One region of the Peribacillus muralis genome, then DNA from elsewhere that is predicted to be linked to it. Evidence: riboswitches for the same ligand, from Rfam matches in the RefSeq annotation. Region 1 holds a riboswitch; each other region holds the start of a gene.
The links. Region 1 has a riboswitch for S-adenosylmethionine ahead of ABE28_RS12095 (YezD family protein). Riboswitches for the same ligand answer to the same signal wherever they lie in the genome.
Positions count from the first base shown of each region.

Region 2: linked by a shared signal. The riboswitch ahead of ABE28_RS05555 (methionine ABC transporter ATP-binding protein) and the one ahead of ABE28_RS12095 (YezD family protein) in region 1 are both predicted to bind S-adenosylmethionine.
Region 3: linked by a shared signal. The riboswitch ahead of ABE28_RS06625 (Fur-regulated basic protein FbpA) and the one ahead of ABE28_RS12095 (YezD family protein) in region 1 are both predicted to bind S-adenosylmethionine.
Region 4: linked by a shared signal. The riboswitch ahead of mtnK (S-methyl-5-thioribose kinase) and the one ahead of ABE28_RS12095 (YezD family protein) in region 1 are both predicted to bind S-adenosylmethionine.

Region 1 covers NZ_CP017080.1:2,482,146-2,489,724, forward strand. Annotated here, with positions in the region: gene ABE28_RS12060 (sirohydrochlorin chelatase) at 1-176, opposite strand, end outside; gene cobA (uroporphyrinogen-III C-methyltransferase) at 176-952, opposite strand; gene ABE28_RS12070 (DUF3906 family protein) at 972-1,187, opposite strand; gene ABE28_RS12075 (nitrite/sulfite reductase) at 1,207-2,832, opposite strand; gene cysC (adenylyl-sulfate kinase) at 2,850-3,449, opposite strand; gene sat (sulfate adenylyltransferase) at 3,491-4,639, opposite strand; gene ABE28_RS12090 (phosphoadenylyl-sulfate reductase) at 4,669-5,373, opposite strand; gene ABE28_RS12095 (YezD family protein) at 5,546-5,689, opposite strand; SAM riboswitch class I at 5,842-5,951, opposite strand; gene ssuE (NADPH-dependent FMN reductase) at 6,145-6,687, opposite strand; gene pdxT (pyridoxal 5'-phosphate synthase glutaminase subunit PdxT) at 7,042-7,579, opposite strand, start outside.
Region 2 covers NZ_CP017080.1:1,164,603-1,172,181, reverse strand. Annotated here, with positions in the region: gene ABE28_RS05590 (YheC/YheD family endospore coat-associated protein) at 1-292, shown strand, start outside; gene ABE28_RS05585 (YheC/YheD family endospore coat-associated protein) at 289-1,662, shown strand; gene ABE28_RS05580 (YheC/YheD family endospore coat-associated protein) at 1,659-2,855, shown strand; gene ABE28_RS05575 (YheE family protein) at 2,919-3,122, shown strand; gene ABE28_RS05570 (hypothetical protein) at 3,216-3,404, shown strand; gene ABE28_RS05565 (hypothetical protein) at 3,430-3,675, opposite strand; cobalamin riboswitch at 3,843-4,042, opposite strand; gene ABE28_RS05560 (MBL fold metallo-hydrolase) at 4,282-5,097, opposite strand; SAM riboswitch class I at 5,308-5,414, shown strand; gene ABE28_RS05555 (methionine ABC transporter ATP-binding protein) at 5,484-6,500, shown strand; gene ABE28_RS05550 (methionine ABC transporter permease) at 6,487-7,155, shown strand; gene ABE28_RS05545 (MetQ/NlpA family ABC transporter substrate-binding protein) at 7,206-7,579, shown strand, end outside.
Region 3 covers NZ_CP017080.1:1,374,988-1,382,566, forward strand. Annotated here, with positions in the region: gene ABE28_RS06595 (MFS transporter) at 128-1,333, shown strand; gene thiE (thiamine phosphate synthase) at 1,374-2,006, opposite strand; gene thiM (hydroxyethylthiazole kinase) at 1,987-2,802, opposite strand; gene thiD (bifunctional hydroxymethylpyrimidine kinase/phosphomethylpyrimidine kinase) at 2,799-3,605, opposite strand; gene thiW (energy coupling factor transporter S component ThiW) at 3,574-4,101, opposite strand; gene tenA (thiaminase II) at 4,111-4,800, opposite strand; TPP riboswitch at 4,892-4,995, opposite strand; SAM riboswitch class I at 5,145-5,249, shown strand; gene ABE28_RS06625 (Fur-regulated basic protein FbpA) at 5,411-5,599, shown strand; gene ABE28_RS06630 (aspartyl-phosphate phosphatase Spo0E family protein) at 5,861-6,055, shown strand; gene ABE28_RS06635 (GNAT family N-acetyltransferase) at 6,139-6,645, opposite strand; gene ABE28_RS06640 (DUF459 domain-containing protein) at 6,863-7,564, shown strand.
Region 4 covers NZ_CP017080.1:2,718,308-2,725,886, forward strand. Annotated here, with positions in the region: gene ABE28_RS13150 (pyridoxal phosphate-dependent aminotransferase) at 1-930, opposite strand, end outside; gene ABE28_RS13155 (carbon-nitrogen family hydrolase) at 1,030-1,812, shown strand; SAM riboswitch class I at 1,885-2,039, shown strand; gene mtnK (S-methyl-5-thioribose kinase) at 2,116-3,318, shown strand; gene mtnA (S-methyl-5-thioribose-1-phosphate isomerase) at 3,333-4,379, shown strand; gene ABE28_RS13170 (LCP family protein) at 4,533-5,420, opposite strand; gene ABE28_RS13175 (lmo1851 family serine protease) at 6,237-7,579, opposite strand, start outside.

The DNA.
Region 1 (7,579 bases):
CCTTGCCGTATGCATCGTTCGTAGGCTTCTTCAATCGACGGTGCTTCCAATTCCAAAAAACAATATTCCTGAATTTCATTTGATTGAGATTTCATGCAAACTTTTATAAAATCAATGGCCTGGGCTGAAGCTTCTTTAACGCGACTACCATGACATATGTATAAGATGGCCTCCATCAATAGGCCTCATTCGCCAGCATATTTTCCGTTTGCTTTGTTTCAAACCACTTGATTTTTTCGCGTAAATTGACGACATCGCCCACTACGATCATACATGGATTGGAAACTTGTTCAGTGTGAGCCGTTTCCACCACTTTAGACAATGTACTGACAAAGGTCCTTTGATTCAATAGAGTTCCCCAATGAACAAGAGCTACTGGAGTGTCTGGACTCTTCCCATGCTCCAGTAGCTTCCCTTGAATATATGGCAGGTTTTTCACTCCCATGTATATCGCTAAAGTATCAATGCCTTTCGCTAGGGATTCCCACTTGATATCATCCTCCTCATCCTTTTTGCGATGACCGGTAACGATCGCAAATGTCGAAGCATGATCTCGATGCGTAACGGGAATGCCTGCATAGGCTGTCGCCGCTATCCCAGCCGTAATACCGGGAACAATTTCAAAGCTCACACCACTTTTGGCAAGGGCTTCTGCTTCTTCTCCGCCCCTTCCAAAGACAAAAGGATCGCCGCCTTTCAAGCGGGTGACGACTTTTCCTTTTTTTGCATATTTAACCAAAAACCGATTGATCGTTTCTTGCTGCAATAAATGATAGTCCGGCAGCTTTCCGCAATTGATCAATTCCACCCCGGGTTTTGCATGATTCAACAGCTCTTTATTGACAAGTCGATCATATAAAATGACATCAGCTTCCTGGATGCATTTCAATCCTTTTACCGTTATTAAATCTGGATCTCCGGGACCGGCTCCTACTAGATATACTTTCCCCATTTTTGCTACCTGCCTTCCCTTAGAGAATCGTTTCGAACTGTGATAACACGAAACCAGCTCCATTTTTGAGTTTCTTTTTTTCATATAATGAGATATCATCCACGTCCGGCATTTTCAGAAAATGCTTTTCCAGCTCTACATCAACAAGCTGAAAAGCTTTTTCATCAGAATCGGCAACAATGACGACATGGATTGGGTCATCATCGATTGTGACTTCAAAACGGTATAGATTCATAGAGTGCTTACATCTCCCATTAAATGGCCACTTCTGCCAAAATATCGTCAAGCTTGGTTTGCAACTCCACTTTTCCTACCCTTTCCACAAACTCGAGGAAGGTTTCTGCTGCAAGCTTCGCCTGCTTGAAAAATAGAATGAGCTCTTTCAACACATGGTAAAGTTGTTCAGCTTCCACTTTCCCTTTAAGCTTTTCATTGAACTTCCCGCCTTCATTCAATGTACCGCCTACGTAAATTTCAAAAGCTTCGACCATTTTTTTATCCTGGTTTTTCATCTTTATGCCCTGGAGCCCTATTTCGGCAATCGCCCGTTGACCACAGTTATTGGGACAGCCTACCATATGCATCCTAACCGGTACATCAAGAACCAGTTCCCTATCCAGCCTTTCAGAAATGGCTCTCATCCTGTTTTTGGTTTCCACGAGAGCCAGGTTGCAATATTCAATGCCAGTACAAGAAACGGAATAACCTATGAATTTTTTCGGCTGGTACGGAAACCTTTCAAAGATGGATTCCTGCTTCAATTCCTCAAGTTTGGCTTCCGGAACATTTGGAAGGATTAGATTCTGTGAGTTACAGTAACGGATCTCACCATTCCCATAATTCTTTGCCAGCTCGGCAAACTCGATCACTTCTTCCGGAGTTAGGCGTCCAACTGGAATGTTGACACCTACGTAATGGAGTCCTGGTTGTTTTTGTTGATGGACCCCGTAAAAATAACCAGCATTCCAGCCCCGCACTGCACTTTTTCCCTTTTCGGGAAGCGGTCCCGTGTATTCCAGCAGTTTTTCCAGAAATTGTTCAGGACCCCAATCAGCGACAAGGAATTTCAAACGTGAGCGGTGACGTTTTTCACGGTAGCCAAAATCACGGAATATCGTCGTGATTGCCGCTGCAACCTCAACGGTCCTTTCAGGTAAAATAAACAAATCAAGCTCCTCAGCGAGCATCGGGACGGAGGATAATCCTCCACCTACTTTTACATGAAAGCCAGCCTCTGTTTTGCCATCTATTTCCTTGGTTGCAGGATTGAACGATACGCAATTGATTTCAGCATTCGAAGCATTGTGAATATTCGAACTTATTGACATCTTATATTTCCTTGGAAGGTTAGAATAATCTTCATTGAAGCGGAAATATTCAAACGCAGCATAAAGGACTTCACGTGTATCAAAAAGTTCATCACGGTCAATCCCCGCCAGCGCATTCCCGATGATATTTCGGGTAATGTCACCACAAGCACCGGCGGTAGTCAATCCAACCCGATCTAAGCGGGCCAAAATATCCGGGATTTGCTCTATCGTCAGCCAATGAAATTGGATTGCTTGACGAGTGGTGATATCATATACTCCGCGGCCGTAATCTTTAGCGATGTTCGCTAGTGCGATTTGTTGATCATAAGTCACGATACCACCGGGTATGACGACACGCATCATCCAGTAACCCGCTTCTTTGGGACGTTGCAAGTAAAGGCCGGCCCATTTGAACATATCCCATTCCTCTTTAGGAATCGATTCAAATCCATTAGCAGCATAATGGGCAATATCGTCAAAAATGGCGAGCCCGTCTTTTTCCAATTTCCTTATTTCGGTTTTATTTTTAGCGATCAAAGGATTCTCCGACCAAAGTTTCTCGTATACCATTGATTTTTCCTCCTTGATCAAATCGCTCTCTTTGCTGTCAAAAAGCTGATTACTTGTTCGACGCACTCTTCTACACTGTACCGGTTGGACTCTAGAATGATTTCCGGCTGTTCAGGCTCTTCGTATGGAGAGTCGATACCCGTAAAGTCTTTGATGATTCCTTTACGTGCCTTGTCGTAGAGACCTTTAGGGTCGCGGACCTCGCACTCCTCGATGGGGCACTTTATGTATACTTCAATGAACTCCCCTTCTGCAAGCAAATCCCGCACAATCTTGCGGTCTGCGCGGAAGGGTGATATGAAGGCGGTCAATACGAACTGCCCGCTATCGACAAAAAGCTTGGAAACTTCGCCTATTCGCCTAATATTCTCCGTTCGATCTTCTTCTGAAAATCCTAAATCTTTATTTAATCCATGGCGGATATTGTCCCCATCCAACACATAACTGCGTATATTCCGGTTATACAGCTCTTTGGCAACTGCATTTGCAATCGTTGATTTCCCTGATCCCGACAGGCCCGTAAACCATAGGACCGTGCTCTCATGTCCGTTCTGCTTCCGGCGCAGTTCCTTGGTCAATGACGATTCATGCCATGTTACATTTGTGTTTTTACTCATTATGCTCCCCCTCTTACTGCACTTCTTCATATTTTTACCAATCAGTTAAAAACTTCATTCTTTTTTAGCCCTTCGATCAACACCTCAATGACTTCTTTACGGCTAAATGTAGCTGGAGGAATTTCACCATTTCGCAGCATTTCCCTTACCTTCGTTCCGGAAAGGATTACATGATCCTCCTTGTCATGCGGACAAGTTTTGGCTGATGCCATATTACCGCAAGCTTTGCAATAAAAACTATGTTCGAAAAATAACAGGGTAATCCCTAGCTCATCCGCATTAAAATTCCCGAAGATTTTTTGCGCATCATAAGTGCCATAATAATCGCCAACCCCAGCATGATCACGGCCGACAATAAAATGGGTACAGCCATAGTTTTTACGTACCATCGCATGGAAAATGGCTTCCCTCGGTCCTGCATATCGCATCGCGGCAGGGAAAACGGCAAGGGAGACCCGATTCTCGGGATAATATTTTTCAAGAAGCACCTTATAGCTCTCCATTCGAACATCAGCCGGAATGTCATCAGATTTAGTGGCACCTACAAGCGGATTCAAGAATAGACCGTCGACGATTTCCAAAGCTGTCTTTTGGATATATTCATGGGCACGGTGGACTGGGTTCCTGGTCTGGAATCCGACAACCGTTTTCCACCCCTTCGCTGCAAAAGCTTCCCTCGTCTCGACAGGATCCAAATAATGAGCATGAAATAGGGAACGTTCAATCCTTTTGACCAATTTTATTTCACCGCCGGCATATACATTTCCACGTTCATATAAATTTTTCACCCCTGGATGCTTCTCGTCATCCGTCTGATAAACCAACGTCGCTTCCAATGTTTTATCTGGAGTGAAGATATCGGAAACAGTAAGGACGCCGTATGTTTCCCCCTCATGCGTAAGCTTTACTTCCTCTCCGATAGTAAGGGTCTTTGCTGACGATTCCGATAATGGCAGTGTAATCGGTATGCTCCAAACATGGCCGCTGCTCAGTCTCATAGTTTTGACAACAGCCTCGTAGTCTCTTTTTGTGAAAAAGCCTTTTATCGGGCTATATGCGCCCGTCCCTATCAACTCAAGGTCACTTAAGGCAATCGCATCAATTTCGACTGAATTTTTTATTTTACCAGTATCATATGTTGGTTCCCAAAGATCGATTAAAGTTCCTCCGTGAGGCAGACTGTTTGTCATGCTAATTTCCCCCTATGTTTTCTATTTATTTAGGATAAATGCAAGCCGCATTCCGTTTTTTGAGCGCCTTGCCAGCGTCCTGAGCGTAAATCATCCGCATTAATGGCAGCTGAAGTGCAGGTCTTACAGCCAATACTCGGATAACCGTTATCATGCAGGATATTATATGGCAGTCCATTTTTATGTGCATACCGCCAAACGTCCTTCCATGTCCAATGGATTAGCGGACAAATCTTAATTGATTGGAACTTATTATCTCTATTGATGTACTCGGTTGCGGCCCTTGTTTCGGATTGCTCGCGTCTCAGCCCAGACAGCCAAGCCGTTGCCGTCGAAAGCACCTCAGTAAGTGGAGTGATTTTACGGATATGACAACACTTATTAGAGTCACTTAGCCATAATTCGTCTCCATATTCCGAAGCTTGTTCCTCCAGCGTCAAAGCAGGTTTCTTCATCTCTATTGAAAGGTCCGGATATTTTTTTTTCACTTGATCGATCAATTGATACGTTTCCTCAAAATGGACATCCGTATCGAGGAAAACGATTTTGGCCGCAGGGTTCACCTTTGCCAGTAAATCCGTAAGCACGATGCCTTCTATCCCAAAGCTACACGCATATATGAGCTTATTCCCGTATTCTTCATTAGCCCATTTCAGTACCTCCAAAGCCCCTTTTGTCTCACTATCTTCAGGAAAGACCGGTAAAGAATCACAATTGAAATTTTCGTATTTAATTAATGCAACCAACCTTATAGCCCCCTCTAAAACTTGCTTGCGTATCAATGGCTGGAGTAACAGGTGATCGGAACCCACTGTATCTTTAATTCTAGGAAAAAGAGACGAATTTAACCAATATTCTCTTTATATTAGTTAAACACGCCTCTAGTTTTTCTAGTCAGCAGCTGTCTTATTTAATTCTAAGCTTTTCATTTCTTTCCATTTGAATGATTTTACCATCTTGGACAACAAGTGTGATGGATCCATACTTCATTGAATGAAGCATTTCTTGAAGTCTTTCAAATATTTCCTCAAGCTGATTCTCTTTATCCAAAATAGTTCCTCCTTTAAGAAAATCGACCACTCATTTAATTTTCTTAAATTTATATAATTCCACTCAACCTTACATTGTTATGGATTATTCAAAATTTTTATAAAAAACAAAAATCTTTCCATAATGGAAAGATTTCAAGGTAAATAACCATTACCTTATCTTCCAAAATGGTGAACCATTTTGTTGGATGTAGCACCTTGCATACATCATGCAGGTTGCTGGACTTCAAAGGGCCAATTCCCTCCGTCGCTCTGGATAAGTTTTATTATTTTAAATATTACCATATATTCAATCCTTGTCAATGGAGTTTTCTTATAAAACAACTTGGATTAATTAAATGGATGAATTGTAATTATTATACACGATATTCATTTTCTATTTTTTTGTCCATGTCCTACATGCTTGCATTTATGGATGATCTGCAATTGAATGAATTAGCTATGCAAGAAACGGAATCAGAGTGACACATTTCTTAATTGAATTGCCTCTACAAATTCCTGAACTTGACCTTGGACGCGATCGACCAGGTTCACATCATGAATCGGGTTTTCTGGAGTTGTTTTATCTATTTCCTTATCAACGAAATAAATGCCTTGCAATGGCTCGCCTTTTAAGATGGAAATTAACGGCTTTAGTGCATAATCAATCGCCAATAAATGCCTGTGGCTCCCCCCGATCATAATCGGAAGCACCGGTTTTCCCTTAAACGCATTTTCCGGCAGCAAATCAATCAATGCTTTCAATACACCCGTGTAGGATGCTTTATATACAGGTGATCCAATGATGATTCCCCTCGCTTTAGAAATCTTTTCTGCAAGCTTTAAAATTTCTTCGCTGTTATAAAGGCCTTGGAACAAATCATCTGCTGAAAATTCGGTAATTGAATAATATGCTGTGGCAAAGCCCTCTTTCTCAACTAATGATTGAATATGTTTCAGTGAAATGTCCGTTCTTGATGGAATTGCAGGACTTCCTGATAATATGACAATTTCGCTCATGTACATTTCCTCCTATTATCTTATTTCCAAACTTGCACTTTCCTTCATGTATTATCTGTTATTTAATTTTATCGTAATAGTCTGAAAAATAGAAGTCAACTTACAACCCTTGGCCAGTTGTTGTTTATTTTCGTTTATTCCAACGAAATCGAACGTACCTATCTATATAAAACCTGAACGAATGGAATAATGCGTTTTTCAGTGCGGATCGTGAAGAGCGATTGCTTCAGTGAAAATCAATTCGACATAATCGTGAAAAAGGTCGTGCCAATAATTTATAGGGTTAAAAAAATATAGACAAACTCTATGAAATGAGTTTGTCTATATTCTGGACTCGATAGTGACAGCTGCTTTTTAACCGATTTTCAAATCTGCCTCTTTCAAGGATGCTTTTACCATATCTATAAAAAGTCGCATAAAACGATCATCACCCGTTAATTCCGGATGAAAAGCACTGACAAGGACATGTTCCTGTCTTGCAGCGACGACTTTATTATCATATTCAGCCAAAATCTCCACATCCACCCCAGCTCCAACAGCATATGGAGCACGGATGAAAACGGCTTTGAATGGTTCTTCCATTCCATTGATCGATAAGTTCGCCTCAAAGCTATCACGTTGACGGCCAAATCCGTTTCTTTTCACGGAAATATCCATCAATTCAAGATAAGCCTTTTCATCGCCAGACAAACGATTGGCCGCCAATACCATTCCCGCACAAGTACCGAAAATCGGTTTTTTTTGGTCAAAGAATGTTTTGATTGGACCCATAAAGCCATAGCGATCCATAAGCTTTCTCATCGTCGTACTTTCCCCGCCAGGTATGATCAAGCCATCGATTTCGCTTAACTGTGATGGTTTTTTTACGATTAATGCTTGCGCACCGGCTGAA
Region 2 (7,579 bases), 1.3 Mb from region 1:
TTCCTTCATCAAAAAAAACCCTGAAATCATTTCGGTTGCTGTCGAACAAAAAATCCAGCATATTCTCCGCACCCTGCCTGCCGAAACAGAGGGTGTGTTTGAAAGGCTATTCGAGTTGGGCATCGATTTAGGTATCGATAATAAGGGGCAGGTTTGGATAATGGACATTAATTCAAAACCCGGAAGAAAAATCATCCAGGCACTGCAGCCGGAAACCATGAATGCTATCCATCGTGCACCGCTTCGATATAGCCAATATTTAGCCGATCATCTTCAGAAGGCAGGTGAATGAATGTGAGAAAGACTTATCCTGCCGAAGTTGCCGTCATCCCTGGCAACGTTCTCTTCTACCCTTCAGAACTTGGAGATTTGGGAGAGACTGAATTGATTTATTTCGGGCAGCATTCATGTCCTGCCAATGTGAAGCAAAATCCGGCCATCAATCAATCCATCGTCCTATCGGAGAGTCTCGCGGAATCGTTAAAATTCGATCCCACCGATATCCCCCTCCATTTATTCATATATGGCAAGACGATTCATATCGGACCGTTGGTAGGTATTTTTTCTTCAGGTTTCACAGGCTTGTCAAACAAACCTCTAGGGGAAAGATCGCAATTTTTCTCAAAGCTCCTTTCCCTTAGCCGTACAACAGGCTGCATCCCCTTCGTTTTTGGAGAGAATGTCATCAATTGGGAAGAAGAAACAATCAGGGGTTATGTGTTCGAGAACGATGATTGGCACATTCATGAATTTCCTTTTCCAAACGTCATCTATGATCGGCTTCCCAATCGGTTGACCGAAAACCGTGACGGTCCTAAAGAAGTGAAACAGAAATTCCAAAGGGACTATACCATCCCATGGTTCAATCCGGGATTTTTCAATAAATGGGACGTTAATGAAAGATTATGTGCAGATGAGCGCGCACTGCCATATTTGCCAGAAACATATCCATTTCAATCAATATCCGTTATAGAAACGCTTCTTTCCCATTACCGTCAAGTTTATATTAAACCAATTCATGGCAGCCTCGGCCTTGGCATTCATCAGATTCTATATGATAAGCATGAAAATGTTTATTATTGCCGCTATACAAATGAAGCGAAGGAAAATAAATTACAAAAATTCTCCACACTGGAATCGATCGTCAAGCACCTATTTAATGATCGGCCGCTGGAGAACCTCATCGTTCAGCAGGGCATCTCGCTCATTCGATCAGAAAAGCGCCCAGTCGACTTCCGGGTGCATACGAACAAGGACAGTAATGGAGTTTGGCAGGTAACCGCCATTGCCGCCAAAGTAGCGGGAGCCGGTAGTGTCACGACCCATATTAAAGGCGGCGGGGTCATCAAAACGGTTGCGGAACTGTTTGGTGATGACGATGAGGCTAAAGAAGTGGAGCGCAAGCTGTCTGAAGCAGCACTCATATTGAGCGACAGCATCGAAAAGCACCTCGATGGCATCATAGCAGAAATCGGATTCGATTTTGGACTGGATAAAAAAGGGCAGGTTTGGATGTTCGAAGCGAATTCAAAGCCAGGACGCTCCATCTTCTCCCATCCCAAACTAAAGGAATTTGAGTTGTTGACAAGAAAGCTCAGCCTCGATTACGCCATTTATTTGACTGAACAGACGATTACAAATGCCATCAGTGTGCAGCGATGAATATCTTTTATGATAATACCTCGGAGGCTTGGTGTCTTGACCAAAAGGATGCAGTGCTTTTTGCCGGAGCTGACAAAGAAGAAATAAGCTACAAACAAGCTCTTTCAGGGCAAATTCTATATCCAATAACCGAATTCCCCGGCAGACGGGTGCTTGTTGTTGGAATACTGACTTCGTTCAATCCCAAAAAGGAAACAGGTTTGGGCGGTAACTTGTCCCTTTTTCGGGATTTATCATTGTATCTTTTCCAACATGGAATTTTAACCTATGTCTTCACAGGAAAAGCCCTTACTTCCGGTTCAATGATAGGGTATGTTTTTTCTTCCAGTGCAGACAGGTGGATTGAATGCAAGCTGCCGCTTCCAGACATTGTCTATAATCGTATTCCCTTGAGGTCCTATGAGGCTTCTGCAGAATTTCAATCGCTCATGAACCATTTTAATGAGCATAGTGTGAACATATTCAACCCGGGTTTCCTAGATAAATATGTAATGTACGAAACTTTGGTTGAAGATGGTTCCCTCATCCAGCACCTCCCGGCAACAACGAGACTGAAAACTCGCGATTGCCTGGAATCATTCCTTGATGCACACCGACATATCTATTTAAAACCTTGTAAAGGAAGCCAAGGAAAGGGTATTTATACCATCTGCAAAAATCCGGATGATACACTTTTGTTCAACAGCCTAAAACTTGGCGAATCTTTCTCGAACTTCGATTCTTTCTGGGAAGCAAAAAAGAAAGACTTATTAAAAAGAAATTACCTCGCTCAGCAGGCGATCGCACCAAAAAAACTTCATGGTCATCGTTACGATTACAGGGTCCTCGTCCATTATGAAAAAGGATTTTATAAAATAACCGGCAAAGCTGTAAGGATGTCACAAACACAGGAAATCACTACACATACACCGCGTGGTGGCAAGCTTTATCCTTATCAGAGCCTGCAATCAAGAAAACTGAATTTAAGATTGGCAAAAATCGCCCAAAAATGCGGAGAAATCCTTTCAAAAAAATTGGGCTTTCTCGGAGAGTTTTCAATTGATATCGGTGAAGACGAATCGGGCTCTCTATTCATTTACGAGGTCAACTCCAAACCCATGCAGTTCGACGAAACCGATATAGAAGCTAATCGGCTTTTACATTTAAAAAACCTTTTCATAGAATTAACTTTTTCCAACCGGTTAATAAAATAACACCTCCTGCTGCCGTTTTCCATTATAATGTAATGTGAGACAGCAAATATGGAGGTAATACATATGATTAGTCATTTTCAATGGGCACCCCTGCATAAGAATCTGCCAGGATGGAAAATTTCATTTTATTTCAACAGACTATCGATTCAAGCCTTATATCATAAAGATGGAACCATCGAGTGGACAGCCAATCCACCTACAAAAGAAGATGAACCGAAGCTCAAAACCATGATACATGATTTAATGGTCTATCATGTTTATGAATAAACCGTATTGCCCAACCTGTTTTTAGGAAAATCCAAAAAGGAATAAAAATCCCTACTTTGCCTAAACTAATGAAAAGGCAAGGAGGGATTTATTTTGGATAAAGAAAAAATGACTTTTTTAAAGGATAGCGAATATGATGGAAGGGACTCCGCCTTCCTCGATATCGATCGGTACATCAATGAAGGATTGGCAGGCGGAAATGTATATGAGGCCGCTGACCTCCGGAACATTGAAGAAGCACATGATTTGTATGACGAGACAGATCCTAACATCAATAAATAGACGACCATATGTCTAGGGCTCTCTTTTAGGAGAGCTCTTTTTCGAACAGTACCTCCTCTGCCCCTCCAAACATTTCATGGATCACCCTTTCGTAGGCGATTTCCAGATTACGCGAAAACGCTTCCTTTTCAGCTGGACTTTTTGCTTGACCATTGATTTCCCTTGTGAGATTGATACGTTTTTCGCTTAAAGAAACCGTATCTCCCCCCGAAAAATTGTACATAACCTGAACTTTAAGATTATCCGTGAAAAATTCAACCGTTCCAAACATATGTATTCCCCCTTAAAAAATAAAAAACAACTTCCCGGAAGGAAGTTGTTTGAGCGCAACGAAACGAAACATAACAAAAAACAAACATGTTTTTTCCATTTTTTAAAATGAAAAGCATGCTTTTGCCAATTTTCGCACGTAACATCTCCTATCCTCGTAGGCATTTGATGATGTGCTAAAAACAGGCAGGTATCCTGGCTCATGATCATCGCTTTTCGAACCTTCCCATTTCCTATTGCAGAAAACAGTGGCATCAATCGAATCGCTCACATTTACAGTTGCGGGACAGCGCCGGATTTTAACCGGCTTCCCTATTAAGCGAATAAATAGAAGATTTCTTATCCGCACCCATTTCTAGACTAATTTAGTTTTCCATATAAATGTATCAAATTATTTCCTGGATTACAATCAGGGCCCGCGGAGATGATCGATCATCTCGTTTTCAGTTCTTTGGTTCCAGCCATTCCACTTAGGATGTTCACACCATTGAGGTTACAAAAAAGAAACCGCAGCAAGTAGTTAAAAAACTAGAACCAGCATTTATGCTTTAAGATATTTCACGTTTAATCCGGAAAAACATCCTGAACAGTTTGTCCGGCTATTTGTTTATATGTTGCTTCCCTTCAGGACATTTTCTTTCAAAATCGACGTAATGATATGCTCCGAATCCCATTCATGCTCTGATATTTCAATAAGAGGATAACGGTTGGGTAATAAGGTATCCTGGATTTCCTGAACAGAGAGTCCTTGATTATGCAAAAGCAAAATTTCTCCACGGAGGTTTTCCAAATAATCGAGTTTTTTCCGGAACATTTCCTTTCCGTTCGGAACATGACCTGCATGGCAGCAAAACATCTCGCCAAAGTCATATTGAAGCAAGCTTTTTATGGAATTAATGAGGACGGGAACGGACTCTTCCCGCAGAACTAGTTTTGTTTTGGGAGTGACGAAGAGATCGCCTGAAAAAAGCATGCCCGTACTGCGATTCAGATACACCATATGGTCATGCGCATGACCGGGGGTGTAAATCGGCTCCCATGTTTGGCTCCGGGAATGAACGGCCATACCAAGCGGCTCTGCTTTGAAAGCATCCCGCCGCCCCCAAAACATTTTGCGATAAGCCGGATATTCAGCATCCTTCGCACATGCTTCAACCGACATCGGATGAATGAATATCGGGACCTTTTTATGCTCCTGTATCCAGGCCGCGCCTCCCGTATGGTCCTCATGATAATGCGTAAGGGCCACCGAATCAAAATCGGCGGTCTCATAGAATGGGATCAATCCGTCCAATAAACTTTGTGCGCCCGTATCAATCAAAAGACCATCCGTTAGAAAAACATAAACGCTCATCCCCGAATTGACGGCCCCCGGAGTTCCGTACACACAAACTACATCATTTACCGTTTTAACTTCAATCATGAAGCTGCACATCCTTCACTGTATAAGATAGTCATAATCCAAGTTTTTTCTATTTGTTACAATAAATGTACTACCATTCCCCCCATTTGACAAAGAATAATGAAACAAGCAAAAAAATTATTCCAAAATCACAGAATTCATTGACAATGAGGTGAATAACCAATAGTATAGAATATATTAAAAAACTTGAAATATTCCAAAATAATAATTTACTTATCAAGAGTGACGGAGGGATCAGGCCCTGTGATGTCCGGCAACCGCCCCAATCGGGAACGGTGCCACTTCCTGCAGGATGATTGCATTCTGAAAGATAAGACGAGATATAATTTCGCTGCCTCTTTCTGAATGATAGAGGCAGTTTTTTTTATGTATAAGGGGGCAGGCTCATGATTGAAATCCGTTCAGTCAGGAAGGAATACATATCGAAGAAAAACCGAGTTATCGGAGTGGATAACGTATCTTTAACCATTCAAAAAGGAGAAGTATATGGGATTGTCGGCTACAGCGGAGCAGGAAAAAGCTCATTACTTCGTTGCTTGAATTTGCTTGAACGTCCCACAGGAGGACATATCATCATTGACGGGATTGACTTAACATCTCTATCCAGCAAAGAGCTTCGGAAGCAACGTCAAAAAATCGGCATGATATTTCAGCATTTTTCCCTTGTCAGCTCCAAAACCGTTTTTGAAAATGTAGCTTTTGCCTTGAAGGCAGCGCACCAATCGAAGGGAGCCATCAAGTTACGTGTTTTACAACTGTTGGATATTGTAGGGCTCAGTGATAAAAAGGATGTCTATCCGGCCCAGCTTAGCGGCGGCCAGAAGCAGCGGGTCGGAATTGCCCGTGCCTTAGCCAATGATCCGTCTGTATTGCTATGCGATGAGGCGACTTCAGCCCTTGATCCTACTACGACTAAGGCCATATTACAGTTACTGAAGAAAATCAGTCGCGAACTTGGCATCACCATTGTGTTGATTACACATGAAATGGAAGTCGTCAAGGAACTGTGCCACAGGGTCGCGGTCATGCAGGATGGGCGGGTAATAGAAGAGGGTTCCGTTTATGAAATATTTTCACAACCTAAAAAGGAGTTAACGAAAAAATTCATTGGCAGTGTACTGGAATTTGAGCTTCCCTCACATTTGATTGAAGAAAGTAAAGGAACGATCATAAAGATTCAATTCGAAGGGCAAACGGCAGGTGAATCGATTCTCTCGGATACCCTTCAAGCTTATTCGGTAAAGGGTAATATCCTTCATGGGAAAATTGAATATATTCAGGATGTACCTTTAGGGATATTGATCATTGAATTGATTGGCGAAGCTGCTGAGATTCATTCAGCATTGACCTATATAAAGAATCGTTCCAGCTCTGTGGAGGTGCTAAAACATGTCACTGCTTGAATCCATCATCCATATCCTGCCTGACCTTAATAAAGCATTCATTGAAACGATTTACATGGTGGCTGTTTCTCTGGCGGTTGCTCTCCTTATCGGCTTACCGCTGGGTGTATTACTGTTTACGACAACCAGGAACTTGTTCTTCGAAAATAGTGTCGTGAATCGTTCTCTTGGCTTCGTAGTCAATATTGTCCGGTCCATCCCATTCATCATTCTCTTGGTCGCCCTCCTTCCTTTAACGGATTTCCTTACGGGGTCGACGATAGGGCCAAGGGCGGCCTCCGTATCCCTCTCCGTTTCGGCGATACCTTTTTTTGCAAGGATTGTTGAATCAGCATTGCGTGAAATAGACAAAGGAGTGATTGAAGCGGCAATTGCCGTTGGTGCCACGCCATGGATGATCATTAAAGATGTCCTTCTGCCAGAGGCTAAGCCGGGTATCATCCAAGGGCTTACATTAACGACCATTTCACTTATCGGTTATTCGGCTATGGCAGGAACGATCGGGGGAGGCGGGATTGGTGACCTGGCCATCAGGTTTGGATATTACCGCTATGACAATACGGTCATGATCACGACGATCGTCGTATTGATCTGCCTTGTACAAATCATCCAAATGCTTGGTGACAAAGCTTCTTACTTAGTAAACAAACGATAGAACCTTTCATTTATTAATGATTCATACTATAGATCCAGGAGGAATTCAAAATGAAAAAAATTGCTTCGTTATTATCAGTCTGTGCCCTTGCCCTTGGCTTGACGGCTTGCGGAAGCGACAATGCATCCACAAAAACAGAAGACAAAAAAGAATTGAAGATCGGGGCGACCACCGGACCATATGCCGATATGGTCAATGAGGCCATCAAACCAGGTCTGGAAGATCTCGGCTACAAAGTGGAAATCGTTGAATTCACCGATTATATCCAGCCGAATAAGGCGCTTGGCAACGACTCGATCGACGCAAACCTTTTCCAGCATAAAGTGTATATGGATAACTTCGCTAAAGAAAATAAATTAAAACTCTCTGACCTTATCATCGTTCCTACAGCACCAATGGGAATTTATTCGAGCAAATATAAGTC
Region 3 (7,579 bases), 1.1 Mb from region 1:
TCAAACTTTATGTCGCGGAACTTTTTTTGTCATGACATATGTATTTACTATAGCTAAAAAGAAAGTTAATAGGTAAAATGAATAAGGATAAAATACTAGAACGTCTAAAGGTTTTCAGGAGGGTTATATGGGAAATGATGCGAAAACGATCTCGCAACGAAAATTACTTGGTGTTGCGGGACTTGGGTGGATGTTCGATGCACTTGATGTCGGTATGCTTTCCTTCATCATAGTTGCATTGAAACAGGAATGGAGCTTAACCAGTGAACAGGTTGGCTGGATAGGAAGCATAAATTCGATTGGGATGGCCGTTGGAGCCGTTTTCTTTGGGATGATGGCCGATAGGATTGGAAGGAAGAATGTCTTCATCATTACATTATTATTGTTTTCTATCGCAAGCGGTTTGTCTGCCGCTGTCAGTACACTTAGCATGTTCTTGATTTTGCGATTTTTGATAGGAATGGGATTAGGGGGGGAGCTCCCGGTTGCCTCGACATTGGTTTCTGAAAGTGTTGAAGCAAGTAAAAGGGGAAGGGTCGTAGTCCTTCTTGAAAGCTTTTGGGCGGTTGGCTGGATACTGGCTGCACTCATTTCCTTTTTCATCATTCCGGCATATGGCTGGCGTGTTGCACTGCTATTAAGCGCCGTTCCTGCTCTATATGCGTTGTATTTGCGCTTGAACCTGCCGGATTCACCAAAATATACGGAGCTTGAAAAGAAGAGGCGGCCATCTGCATTCAGTAATGTAAAAGTTGTCTGGAAAAGGGAATATTTACGCCAGACGATCGTATTGTGGATATTATGGTTTTGTGTCGTCTTTTCGTATTATGGAATGTTTTTATGGCTGCCGAGTGTCATGGTTCTAAAGGGGTTCAGTATGATCCAAAGTTTCGAATATGTGCTGATCATGACGCTTGCCCAGCTTCCAGGCTATTTTTCGGCAGCATGGCTGATAGAGAAGGTAGGGCGTAAATTCGTTCTGATTACATACTTGATCGGAACGGCTATCAGTGCTTATTTCTTTGGCTCGGCAAATGAGTTAGCATTGCTTATCGCTTCAGGAATGCTTCTGTCATTCTTCAACCTGGGTGCATGGGGTGCGCTTTATGCATATACACCTGAGCAGTACCCAACCGCCGTTCGTGGTACAGGCACGGGGTTAGCGGCTGGCATTGGCAGGGTAGGGGGTGTCCTCGGACCACTCCTTGTTGGGTATTTGGTTGCTTCAAGCACTCCTATTTCAACAATCTTCACTATATTTACAATCGCCATTCTCGTGGGGGCCATAGCGGTAGCTTTCGGAAAAGAAACAAAGAATACTGTTTTGAGATAAACGCAAAGAGGGGACTTGAGTTTCAGTCCCCTCTTTGCGTTTACGTAAAATTCTTTATGATGTCCAATAGCGATCTGGATGCCATCTTCGGATTTTCCGCATTCATGATGGCTGATACGACAGCGGCACCTGCTAGCCCTTTATCAGAAAGATTGGAAATGTTTTCGGCATTGATACCTCCGATGGCTACGGCTGGAATCGACACGCTTCGGCAGATTTCCTCTAAATCACGAATCGACATTAGCGTTGCATCCTGCTTTGTTTTTGTAGGGAATATCGAACCAACACCGAGATAGTCCGCTCCATTACGTTCCGCTTCCAGGGCTTCCTCCAAAGTGGAAACGGATACCCCGATAATCATTTCTCCCGGAACCATTTGTTTGACGACGGAAAGGGGGAGGTCGTCCTGACCAATATGTATTCCTTCCGCTCCTACAGCAATCGCTATATCGACTCTGTCATTAATGATCAGGGGAGTGGACAATTCGTTCAATACCTGTTTTAGTGCCGCAGCTTTTTTATAAAAGGAGAGGGAAGAAGTGTTTTTCTCTCTAAGTTGTACAATTGAAACACCTCCAGCAATCGATTGTGACATGATTTTGAACAAATCTTCAAGTTCTAACGACTCTTCCGTCACTAAATATAGGCTTAAATCAATTTGCGATTTCTTCACTTATCTTCACTCCGTTCATCCACAATTCCTTATTCATTCTTGATATGGCATCAATTAATCGCACCCGAAATGTTCCTGTCCCGTCATTTTGTTGGAGGTTTTCGGCGGCGAGTTCCCCTGAAATGCTCATCGTCGAAATCCCGGCAACAGCTGCAGCATAATAGTCATCCGTGACGCCGGTAAAAGCGCCGATAAGAGCGGTAGCCATGCAACCAGTGCCTGTTACATTCGTTAAAAGGATGTTTCCATTATCAATAACGGTCGTATGTTTTCCATTGCTAACAGCATCGATTGCCCCGCTGACCACGATGATGCTATCCAGGAGGTTTGCTGCAGATGCGGCAAGCTCTGCATTGCTTATCTCAAGTTCCTCTGAGTCCACTCCTCGTGTTACGATTTCCCCACCTATCAAACGCTGGATCTCGCTCGCATTTCCGCGGATGACCTGGAAGGAGACCTTCTTCAGTAGCTCATTTGCTTTCTCTGTTCGATAGGGTGTGGCCCCAACTCCCACTGGATCCAATATGACAGGGATATTCCTGGAATTCGCCGTCCTGCCGGCTATCTCCATGGCCTCCAGGGATCTTTCATCAATTGTCCCGAAGTTCAGGACCAAGGCATCTGCTAAACTGACCATATCTTTCACTTCTTTAGGACTGGATGTCATAACAGGCGATCCACCGATGGCGAGCGTGGCGTTCGCACAGTCGTTGACCGTAACAAAGTTGGTGATTTGGTGAACAAGTGGTTTTCTTTCTCTTACTTTTTCAAACAAGTCAGCTATTGAAAGTTTCATAGGGATTCACTCCGCTCTTTTTTTGAAAATGAATGAAAATGATGGACAGGCCCATGTCCTGCACCTATTGAAAAGCTATTGCGTATCGCTTCAGAAATATAGAGCTTAGCCTGTTCAATCGACTCTCGCAGCGATAGTCCATTTGCCATGTTGGATGTAATCGCGGAGGAGAGGGTACAGCCTGTACCGTGAGTGTTTTTTGTATCGATCCTTTCTCCCTTGATCCAGTGAAAGTTCGTCCCGTCATAAAAAAGGTCGTTTGGGTTCCCCTCTGCATGTCCTCCTTTGAGTAAAACGGCATTTGACCCTAATTCTGTCAAGGAAAGGCATGCCTTGTAAAAATCTTGCTCGGTTCGGATCGATAAGCCAGTAAGAACCTCGGCCTCTGGTACATTAGGGGTGACAAGTGTTGCAAGCGGAAGTAATTTCGCTTTTAGGGCAGTAACGGCTCGTTCGTCCAGCAAATGGTGGCCGCTTTTGGAAATCATGACTGGATCTAGGATAGCGATGGCAGGTGAAAAGGCAGTTAAGGAATCAGCGACTGTTTCGACGATTTCTTTTGAACCAAGCATGCCTATTTTTACTGCATCGACGTGTATATCTTCAAAAATGGCTGCAATTTGATCAGTGATGATTGCAGTGTCGATCGCCTGCACGGAACGTACTTCCATTGTGTTTTGTGCAGTAACGGCCGTGATGACGGACATTCCAAAAACACCGTGTGCAGAAAATGTTTTGATATCGGCTTGTATCCCGGCGCCTCCCCCAGAGTCAGAGCCTGCGATGGTTAGTGCTTTTTTCATGAAAAAACCCCTTCATATAATCATTTTTTAATAATATTTTCAATAAAATGAAAGCGAAAATGGCACCTGAAAATGAACTGAGCAAAAAAGCAGGCAACATACCAAAAAGAGTCGCCTTTTCGCCCAATAGCAGGGCCGCGATCGGATAGCAGGCAAGTGAACCTAGAATGCCGGTCCCCGTCACTTCCCCAATACATGCGAATGTCAAGCGTTGTGTCCTGCGATAAAGGAAAGCAGCCAAGAGGGCACCGAACATGCTGCCCGGAAAGGCGAAAATTGAACCTGTGCCAGATATGTTTCTAATCAAGGAAACTAGGAAAGCTTGTGTTACCGCATAAGCAGGACCGAGTAAAACGGCAGTCAGGATATTGGCCAGGTGTTGAATCGGAAAAGCTTTCACAAATCCTACCGGGATGAATAGAAAGGAGCTTGTTAAAGTCGTTATGGCCGTGATCATTGCCGTCAGCGTCATTTTTTTAATTGGGCTAAACATCATGTCTACGACCTATAACGGCCAATCCTGCTCATTTTGAACCATATCCCAGAATAAATATTCATAGCGGGATGTAACCAAGAAGTGCTTTTCCAATCGCTGCAGTTCCTTTTCGGGCATACCTTCCGTCAATTCCTCCAATAAGGTTATCAGCCACTTGTGCGCTTCACCAAATTCTGGGGAGGAATAGGATTCAATCCATTTCGAATAGCGATTATTGTCCAAGTCTTTACCGTTTCGTTCTTTTAAAAGCAAGCCGATTTCATAATAATCCCAAGCGCATGGAAGGAGACAGGCAATCAGGTCGGCCAGTGTCCCATGCTGGGCTGCATTTAGCATATAACCTGAATAGGCAAGTGTGGTGGGAGTAGGCTCGGTATCCTCCAATTGCTTGGAGGTGATTCCGAATTCCAAGGCATATTGCCTATGGATATCCATTTCAATCTGAATCGTTTCATTCAAGATTTCCGCAAATTTTGCCATGGTTTCAACATTATGCGCTTTAATGACTCCTAAAGCGAAAAGCTTGGAATAATCCATCAAATAGATATAGTCTTGCTTTAAGTAATAAGCGAATTTATGCTCAGGAAGCGTTCCGTTCCCGATCGCTTGGACAAAGGGATGTGAATGGTTCCTTTTCCAGATTTCCTTTGCACTTTCATGAAGTCTGTCACTGAAGGTTTTTGATTTAGTATGCTTCATCGTATCCCCCTTAAAATGTATGGAAATGTTTACTGCCAAAATAAAACCCCGTTCCTGAATAACGGAACGGGGCAGATGGATATAAGGAATGGACCTATATCATCCACTTTCCTCCGCCGGTATGAGCCGGTTCAGGTTCAAAGGGTCCGGAATGACTTCCATCTCAGTCTTAAAAAGACTCCCCTAGTGGTGTGTGTTGTATGTAATTACTGACATCATATCAGAAAGCCAAGAAAATGCAACCCGGCTTTGAAGGGGGAGAGAGAAAAAAAGCGGGGAAACAGGTAATTGACTTTTGTGAATTATTGGGATATTATTATGTTCACATCATTTATATAATTGAATTCTTATCCAGAGAGGTGGAGGGACTTGGCCCTATGAAACCTCGGCAGCAGACCCGTATTGGGAACTGTGCTACATCCAACAAGCGTTTGCTTGGAAGATAAGAAGAGCCGTCCGGACCCTGTCAGCCTCTTCTTTAATTGAAGAGGCTTTTATTTTTGCAAAATAGCGTTTAAGGACATAATAGAAAAGGTATATATAATTTGGTGAAAATGAGACTTGTAAAGACAGCTTAGGCTATAAGCGGACAAGGAAAGGAGCCATTTACATGGCAGAAATATTCAAGGGTATCGAGCAGAGAAAGGCGTTGCTGATAGAGGAGCTATTGGCGAAAGGAGTATACAAAACCTCTGATGAAAGGCACCTTTATGATGCCCCTTTAAAAGTTTTGGAAGATGAATATAAGATCGTTATAAATAGGACTGATAGTGAATCTCCTACAGAGTGGATGACATAGCAAGAGGTAAGGCTATCATTTCGTCATAATGAAATAAAATATAAATGGCAAAAGCATTCACAGTGTACATGGGTGAATGCTTTTTTGACGTCTTAAGAGCGGGTGTCACAAAAAATACACATTTGAAAAAGTCATGAGTAATTTGTCACATTTAACGGGTGTGGAAACACAATTTCGCAACAAGTAAATAGTTGATTTTAACTATGAATTTCATTATGATTATAGTGTAAAAATATTGAATTTATGGGAGGTGTATATAAATTGTTTTCCCGAAAGATAACCCCTGAAATAATAGAAGAAAAAAGGCAAGAGATGATTGAATTGGCGGAGAATTTCGGTATAAACAGTCTACTGACGATTCAAGCAAGTCAAGAATTGGACACCCTGTTAAATGCGTTAACAAAGACAAGGGAAGCTGAATATTTTTCTCTTCAGAAAGTGTATAGGTATTTTTAAATACTCTGGTTCAATTAGGTTGATGGACTTCTTCGTGAAAATAAAAAGACTATTGCCTAAGGCAATAGCTTTTAAGTTAATGATTATCCATCAATGCGTTTACCAAGGATGACTAAATCCCGTTCAATGCCATCCAGCTCGGCAACTTGAGGTAAGTGTGCCCATTCTTCGAAACCAAATTTGGAAAAGAGCTTCATGCTAGGTATATTGTGAGCAAATATGAATCCTAATAGAGTCTTTACCCCTAATTTCGGGCTTACTTCAATAGCCTTTTGAATCGAAACCCGTCCGATTCCTTTTCCCCGGAAATAATCATCGATATAGATGCTGATCTCTGCTGTGGAATTATAGGCAGGCCGTCCGTAGAAAGATTGAAAGCTCATCCATCCTGCAGTTTCTCCTTCTAAAGTAATGACAAATAGCGGTCTACTTTCTGAATTATGCTCCTCAAACCAATTAACCCTCGATTGTACAGTTATCGGGTCCGTATCTGCAGTGACCATTCTTGAGGCAATTGTCGAATTATATATTTCCACAATTTTAGGCAAATCCGATAATTCAGCCTCTCTGAATTGTATGTACTCGTTCATCATCTACTCTCCAATCCATTACTTTTTTCAACATCCAGAAGTGCCCATTTCATAAATTTGTTAATGAAATGTGTATATAACCAAATCATCTGAAAGTTTTATATTATCATACACTTTCTCCTCTTTATCTGCCAGTGCATTTTTATTGTTACGAATGCTGATTTTTGGGTATTTAACATATAAAACACTTCTTAGAAAAAGATAAAAGGAGAAATAAATGAAAAAATTAACAGGTCTACTAATGATTGTACTAGTTATTTGTTTTGTAGCATTTGAATTTCAAGCTGCGGAGTCGGACAAGATGCAAAGGGTCATGGCTTTTGGCGATTCTTTAACTTATGGTAAAGGAGATAAGCATGGGGAAGGTTATGTAGAAGGCCTAAAGGATGAATTGAACAATCCTGAGACAGAACAGAAGGTTAGCTTTTGGAATTATGGCATCAAAGGGCAGGAAACGGATGGCGTCATCAAACAGCTTGATGATTACCGCATCCATACTAAATTGGATAAAGCGGACACTTTCATCGTTTATATTGGCACGAATGACTTCATCAATAGCAACGGCGGGGACTTGAAGAAAATAAACGATCGGAAAATCAATGAGGGCAAGCAAGAATATATCAGGCATCTAAAACAGATTACTTCGACACTTCTAAAGGGAAATGATCAGGCTGATATACTGGTAGTGGGTCTGTATAACCCGATAAGTGACAACCGTAAAATTGAAAAACACATACAGGATTATAACCAATCAATAAAGAAAGTAGTGCAACATGATAAAAGGATGGTATTCATTCCTACCGATGATTTATTTAAAAAGAAAAAGAAAGCCGAATATTTCAGTGATACGATTCATCCGAATGAAAAAGGGTATAAGCTGATTACAAATCGGATATTGGCAAGTTACGATTTTAAGTGAAACAAAAATGCACAG
Region 4 (7,579 bases), 240 kb from region 1:
CCCCTCGATGAAAACATTCCTGCGCCCCTCATACACCTTCACCAATTCCTCTACACACTCTTGCGAATCAAGCAAGGCGGTTGCTGCAGCCTCCTGTATCGCCGGAAAAAGGCTCACATATAAATGGTCCTGCAGCAGTTCAAGAGCTTCAATGACACTTTTGTTGCCTACAGCAAAGCCGACCCTCCATCCTGCCATATTGTAAGTTTTCGAGAGTGTATATATTTCTATCCCGACATCCTTCGCTCCCTCTGCCTGGAGAAAGCTAATCGGTTTTCTTCCAGTGTAACCTATTGCCCCATACGCAAAATCATGGACCACACAAATTGAATGCTCTTTAGCATAGGATACGGTTTCGCTAAAAAATTCTCCGGTTGCGGATGCACCTGTAGGATTATTCGGATAGTTCAAGAACATCATTTTGGCTTTATCGAGCACATCTTTATGTATAGCTTCGTAATTCGGTAGAAAAGCATTTTCCTCCTTCAACGGCATGCGTTCCATTTGCGCCTGAGCCAAAACGACACCGGAAAGATAATCAGGATAGCCGGGATCTGGTACGAGTATCGTATCTCCTGGATTCAATAAACACTGCGGCAATTCGACAAGTCCTGCCTTACCGCCAAAAAGAATGGCTATTTCACTTTTTGGATCGAGCTTGACGCCATATTCCCGTTCATAAAAGGAAGCTGCAGCATCTTTTAAATATTGATGTCCCCTGAACGGCGAATATTTATGGTTGATCGTTTTTTCAGCTGCTGTTTGTAACCTTTTCACGATATGCTCAGGCGTCGGTTGATCGGGATTCCCTTGACCCAGGTTAATCACGTCATGCCCTTGCGCAGTAATCGCATTGACCTTTGCGACCAATGAAGCAAAAAACTGCTTGGGGAGTTCCTGAAGCTGCTTCGATTTTTCGAATTGCAACATTTATTCACCTTCTCTGAAATTTCTTGAAATTCTAGTCACAAATGATATATGTTTATCATAGTCTTGTAAAGCATTTTTTACTTATGGAGGTTTTTATTGATGAAATGGAAAATAGCTTGTATCCAGATGGATATTGCCTTCGGACAACCGGATATCAATTATCAGCATGCTGAACAATGGGTGGAGAAGGCCGTAAACGCAGCGGCCGATATCGTAATTTTACCAGAGCTATGGACTACGGGCTATGACTTGACCAGATTGAATGAGATTGGTGATGTAGAAGCCGAAAAGACGATCGGATTTATAAAAAATATGGCGCGAAAGCACCAAATCCATATCGTTGGCGGGTCCATCGCCAAAAAAACGCACAAAGGCATATATAACACGATGATCATCATCGATAAAAACGGAAACCTCGTTAAAGAATATGATAAGCTTCACTTATTTCAGTTAATGGATGAACATCATTTCCTGCAGCCAGGCGAGAATGATGGTTTATTTACACTTGATGACAAAATATGTGCTGGTTTCATTTGTTATGACATTCGCTTTCCGGAGTGGCAGCGTGCCCATTCCGCTCGCGGGGCAGAAGTTCTGTTCGTTACCGCAGAATGGCCGAAGCCTAGACTTGATCACTGGAGGAGCTTATTGATCAGCCGTGCCATCGAAAACCAGGCCTATGTTGTAGCCGTTAACCGTTCAGGATCGGATGTCAACAATGTATTTGCCGGTCACTCCATGATCATTGACCCTTGGGGCCGTATCGTAAGTGAGGCCGGTGAGGAAAGCGAACTGTTGACAGGCACCTTGGACTTCACCGAAGTATCGAGCGCTCGCAGCAAAATACCGGTATTCGAAGATCGCCGTCCTGATTATTATTAATTTGCCATTGACAAACTATTTAAAAGATTGATATCATTTTCCCGAAGATTAAAATTTCAGAAAACATATAAACTCTTATCAAGAGCAGGCTGAGGGATTAAGGCCCTATGAAGCCCAGCAACCGACTGTAATACCATTGTGAAATGGGGCGGATACACCGCCGGATTGCAAAATCCGCAGAGCACGGTGCCAATTCCACCAGAAAACACTTTTCTGGGAGATGAGAGGTCCGAAGCTAATACTTCTGCCTCTTTCTATATGAAAGAGGCTTTTTTATTCTTATTTTTAATGGAGGGGAAAGAAATGACTCAAAACCATTCGAATTTCAAAAGATTGACAAGCGTAACGGCCATTATCCTTGCAAAAAAATTGGGGCTTGTAGATGCCGATGCCAATTTAAGCTGTAAAGAAATTGGTGATGGTAACTTGAATTATGTGTTCCATATAACAGACACGGCCACGAATAAAGGGATAATCATCAAGCAAGCGGTCCCTTATGCCAAGGTGCTTGGCGAAAGCTGGCCGCTGACATTGAAAAGGGCTGCCATTGAAGCGAATGCCCTTATCCATTTCCGAAGCTATTGCCCCGAATTCGTACCGCAAGTCTATTATTCGGATGAACAGCTAGCCATCACGGTCATGGAAGACTTATCACACCTAAAAATTGTCAGAAGCGGTTTTATTGATGGCGATCCGTTTCCATTGCTTTCGCAGCATATTGGGGAGTATGTTGCGAAGACGTCCTTTTACACTTCCGATTATCATTTGGAGCCCTCCGCAAAGAAAGAAGTGGCACGGCACTTCACGAATCCGGAGCTCTGCAAAATTACGGAAGTCTTTATTTTCACCGATCCTTTTTTCGAAGAGCTGCCTGGTGATTTCGAGGTGGAATTGACGGATGCCGCCAAAACGATTTGGGATGATCAAGAAGTGATACTGGAAGTGGCTAAACTGAAACAAAGCTTTGAAACCGAACAGGAAGCCTTGCTCCATGGAGATTTACATACAGGAAGCATCTTTGCAAGTGAAACCGAAACAAAAGTAATCGATCCTGAATTCGCTTTTTATGGACCAGTCGGTTTTGATCTTGGTCAATACACCGCCAACCTCCTCTTTCAGGCGGTCACTCGAAATGTAGCGGGAAAAGAAGAAATTTTTACACATCTCGATCAATTTTGGCGGTCATTCGAAAAAACATATACGGAACTTTGGAACACCCAGAATAAAAGTCCGTTCCGCCATGTGACTGGCTATCTCCCCTATTTACTGACTAAATTCAAGCGGGATGCATTCGGTTTTGCCGGCTGTGAACTGATTAGAAGAACCATCGGCCTCTCTCATGTCGCTGATTTAAATGTCATGGAAGATAAAGAAACGAAAATCGCAGCCAAAACGGCGACATTGAACCTCGGTGCTTTGTTAATAAAAAAACGGGAAGAATTAGATGTTCCAGCGGTCATTGATTTGGTAAAGCAACAAACGCTGACTTCTTATTCACCCATCTAAAAGGAGACCTGCACGTGACGACGTTAGCACCATTACCATATTCGGTACAATGGGAAAATACCCATATCACATTATTGAATCAACAAGCCCTTCCTGCCATCACTGAGTTTATTCATCTTCATTCAGTCGAGGATGTTTATGACAGCATCCTGACATTGAAGGTACGCGGCGCTCCAGCGATTGGACTGACCGCTGCATTCGGGGTGGCACTTGGTGCCAAGCAGGAAGCTGCAACGGATTTAGCCGATTTCAAAAAAAATGTAACGGAACATATCGAGAGGCTCGCCTCTTCAAGGCCCACTGCCGTCAATCTTTTTTGGGCATTGAAGAGAATGAAGAATATTTTGCAGGAGGCCCAGAGCATATCAGCTGCCAAGGAAGCACTTGTTTTCGAGGCTAAGGCCATCTTTGCGGAAGACGAAGAAATGTGCAGGAAAATCGGGGAGCATGGCTTATCGCTATTCGAAAAAGGGGATTCCGTATTAACGCATTGCAACGCCGGTGGAATTGCCACTGCCCGCTATGGAACAGCCCTGGCTCCGTTCCACCTTGCTAAAGAACGGAATTTCCCGCTGAAAGTGTATGCCTGTGAAACCAGACCTGTTCTGCAGGGTGCGCGATTGACCGCTTGGGAACTGATGCAAGCAGGGGTTGACGTCACCTTGATCTCTGATAACATGGCGGCCCATACGATACACCAAAAGGAAATCGATGCCATTATAGTCGGGGCCGACCGCATTGCAGCAAATGGAGATACAGCCAATAAAATAGGGACATTGGGCTTGGCCATCTTAGCCAAGCACTTCGGGATACCATTTTATGTGGCGGCTCCATCAAGCACCTTCGACCTCTCTCTCGAATCGGGTGCTTCCATTCCAATTGAAGAACGAGATGGAGCCGAAATCACCTATATTCAAGGCATCAGGGTCGCCCCGGAAGACGTCAGCACATTCAATCCTGCCTTTGACGTTACGCCCCATCATCTCATTACTGGTATCATCACTGAAAACGGCATCATTACACCGGAATTCGCCCATAACATCCCGAATTTTGTGAAGTGAAGTTTTCCTTCATTATTGGTAACTTAATAAACGAGCTGGATGTTACATCCATGCTCGTTTTATGGAGAACTTTTTCATTTATTCTTGCGAGGTCCATTACTGAATATTGAAATCAGATGACGGTTTTCATTACGAATGGAATAGTCATCCACCCTACTTTGAAAAGAACGCTTGAAGCGCTCGCTTATTTTTCGTTTCATCCATTTCCAGCACAGCACCGATCTCGGGGTATTCAGCATCTTTAAAGCTTCCTTCGACAGGAATCCTCAACGTTTCCACGGTGTCCGATGCCTGGAAGACGGCTTTGGGACCCATCTCCAATATCGTTTTCAGCCCAATATCGGTATCCAGGTAGGAGAGACCTTGTTCAATTATGCTTGGAAGGGCTACAACGCCTTCAAGGGAGGAGATTTGATCGATAAATCCATTCTTTAATTGAAGCAGTACACCTTGCTGCCTGTCCACCCTTCCGAAATCGCTTTCATCATCATGTCTAAAGCGGACATATTTCAATAGCTCCTCACCATGTAAAACATTTTTACCTATACTTGCTTGGATGCTCATATCATCAATGATTTTCTGATCCACGTCCACCACCACCCCCTCAGGGGCAAGCAAGTCCACCATCTTCACAAATCCCTGAAAATCAATTACGGCTACATGATCGATTTTGACACCAAAGGCTTCATCTATTGTTTTCTTAAGCAATTCCTTTCCGCCGTAATAATATGCTGCATTTATCTTATTGTATTGAGGATGATCGCCTGGGATTTTAACATAGCTGTCACGCATGATCGAAGCGAGCTTTAGCTTCCCCCGTTCAGGAAAATATCTGGCTATCATGATCGCGTCCGCTCGCGATTTTTTCTCCCCTCTGGAATCAGCACCAATTAACAGGAATGTTTTCGCGTCTCCGTGGTTACTTTCATCGGTTACTTTTTTATCCGTACTTGCATTTCCATTTTGTTTCGGTAAAGGGGCATAGGTGCATCCTGCCAAAATCAAGACCAATAGATATATGTACAGTACCTTTTGTTTCATTACCTCACCTCATCGGAAAATTACTCCTATCTTTACCTTAAAATGGTTAAATATGCATTAAACGACAAAAAAACTTCGTTCCAAACAACTCAGCTTCAAGTTGAAGCTAGCATCTCGATTGCTTCCAGGATTTTTGAGGGATTGTATGGCAATGGCTACACTTATTTACACCATTATTTGAAGGTGAGAATAGGAGATTGACTGACGCGAGCATGGACATTCACTCAAGAATACTAAGAACAAATGAAAAACGACGCAAAAAATTGATAAAGTAGGACAGCTGAATAATCCTCCTCGTTCGATAAATGGACATGCCCATAACGTTTTCGCTGCTATTCACCAAGGAAATGGGGGTGTGATTGATTTCTCCTCCAAGGCTTGATGAGCTGTACACTTGCCTCAAAGCCTGCAGCGGCTTTGGAACATTATTTAATTTAAAGAATGAACTATTTCATTATAAGAGCTGGTTAATTGAATAAGAATTCAAGGATCATTAAGTTAAGCAAGCTGTCTAGGTTTTATTGCTGAAATACAAATATGCTAAAATCCTTTAAACTCGGACAAAAGGGCTTGTAACGTCGATTACAGGCAAAGTGGAATGAAATGGTCTGGATACATCACCACAAAACGGTGGACAATTGGAATTCCATATACATGTTCTTGCGGGGAGGGTGCAATGAACCGTGCTTAGTACAGCCCTCCAAGACTGTAAAATGAAAGAGATGCCGCCTGTAATATACAGACAGCATCTCTTTCAAGTTGCCCTTTTTTAAAATGTCCTTTTCAGGATACACTTTACTGAAAGGCTTCTTCCGTTTACTTAATATCTTTTTTCACTACCTCTACCGCTTTTTTCAATTGAGTATCGTTTTCGAGGATTTTATCCCGGATAACCTGCATCAATTTCACGGTTGTATCATCTTTAATGATCCCAGTTTCTTTGATTTTTTGATCCCTCTGGAATGCTTTGACCGCATTCGTGGTATCTTCATCAAAGAATCCATCTATCTTACCTGGATCATGTCCGGCTTCCTTGAGCATCTTTTCTGCCGCTTTCACTTCACTGGAGGAATCTGAAGCTTTCAATTCCTTATCCGGCGAAATGTACGGAAGGCTTGCATAATCAGGAAGCTTCACCTCAATATCCGGCTTGATCCCTTTTTTATGGATCCAATTTCCGTCAGGAGTCAACCATTTAGCTGCCGTGTATTTGAAGTTTGAGCCATCATCGAAGTCTTCGGCAGTCTGTACAGTTCCTTTACCAAATGATTTAACGCCTACCAAAGGAATGTCAGCAGATTCACGGACGGCTGCTGCAACGATTTCCGATGCGCTTGCACTACCATCATCGATCAACACGACAACCGGCACCTTCTTCAACGCACCGTCATTATTCGATTTATACACTTCTTTTTTACCGCTGCGATTCTCAACTTGAAGAACCACTTCCCCGTTCGGTATGAACAGGCTTGCCATATCTATCGCTTGATCAAGCAGTCCTCCTGGGTTTCCACGCAAGTCCAAAACCAGGCCCTTCATATCTTTTTTGGACATTTCTTCAAGCGACGTTTTCAACTCATCGACCGTATGTTCGGAAAAGCTGGTCACTTGAATTTTTGCGACACCATCATCAAGCATTTCGGCATAAACGGTTTCAATTGGAATCGTGTCACGTTTGATCGTGAATTCAATCGGGTCCGTCTCACCTGCTCTTGAGATGGTCAATTTCACTTTCGTTCCCTTTTCTCCCCTGATTTTAAGGACAGCTTCTGAAGAGCTTAGCCCTTTTACGCTTTTACCATCCACACTTAAGACGATATCATTCGGTTTTATCCCCGCTTTTTCTGCTGGAGACCCTTTTATCGGTGAGACGACCGCTATGTGTCCATCCTGCTCTTGTATCTCGGCACCAATTCCTTCAAAGGAAGATGAGATGCTCTCATGAAAACTCGAGGCTTCCTTTTTATCCATATAAGCAGAGTACGGATCATCCAAGGATTTGATCATGCCATTGATCGCACCATCAACGAGCTTGTCTTCATCAATATCCTTATAGTAATTACCCTTTATCGTGTCGTATGTAGAAAACAGCTTTTCGAATTCCGAATGTTTATCCGGTGCCAGTGATTCCACTTTTTCATCTCCAAAAGTCAAGGCTA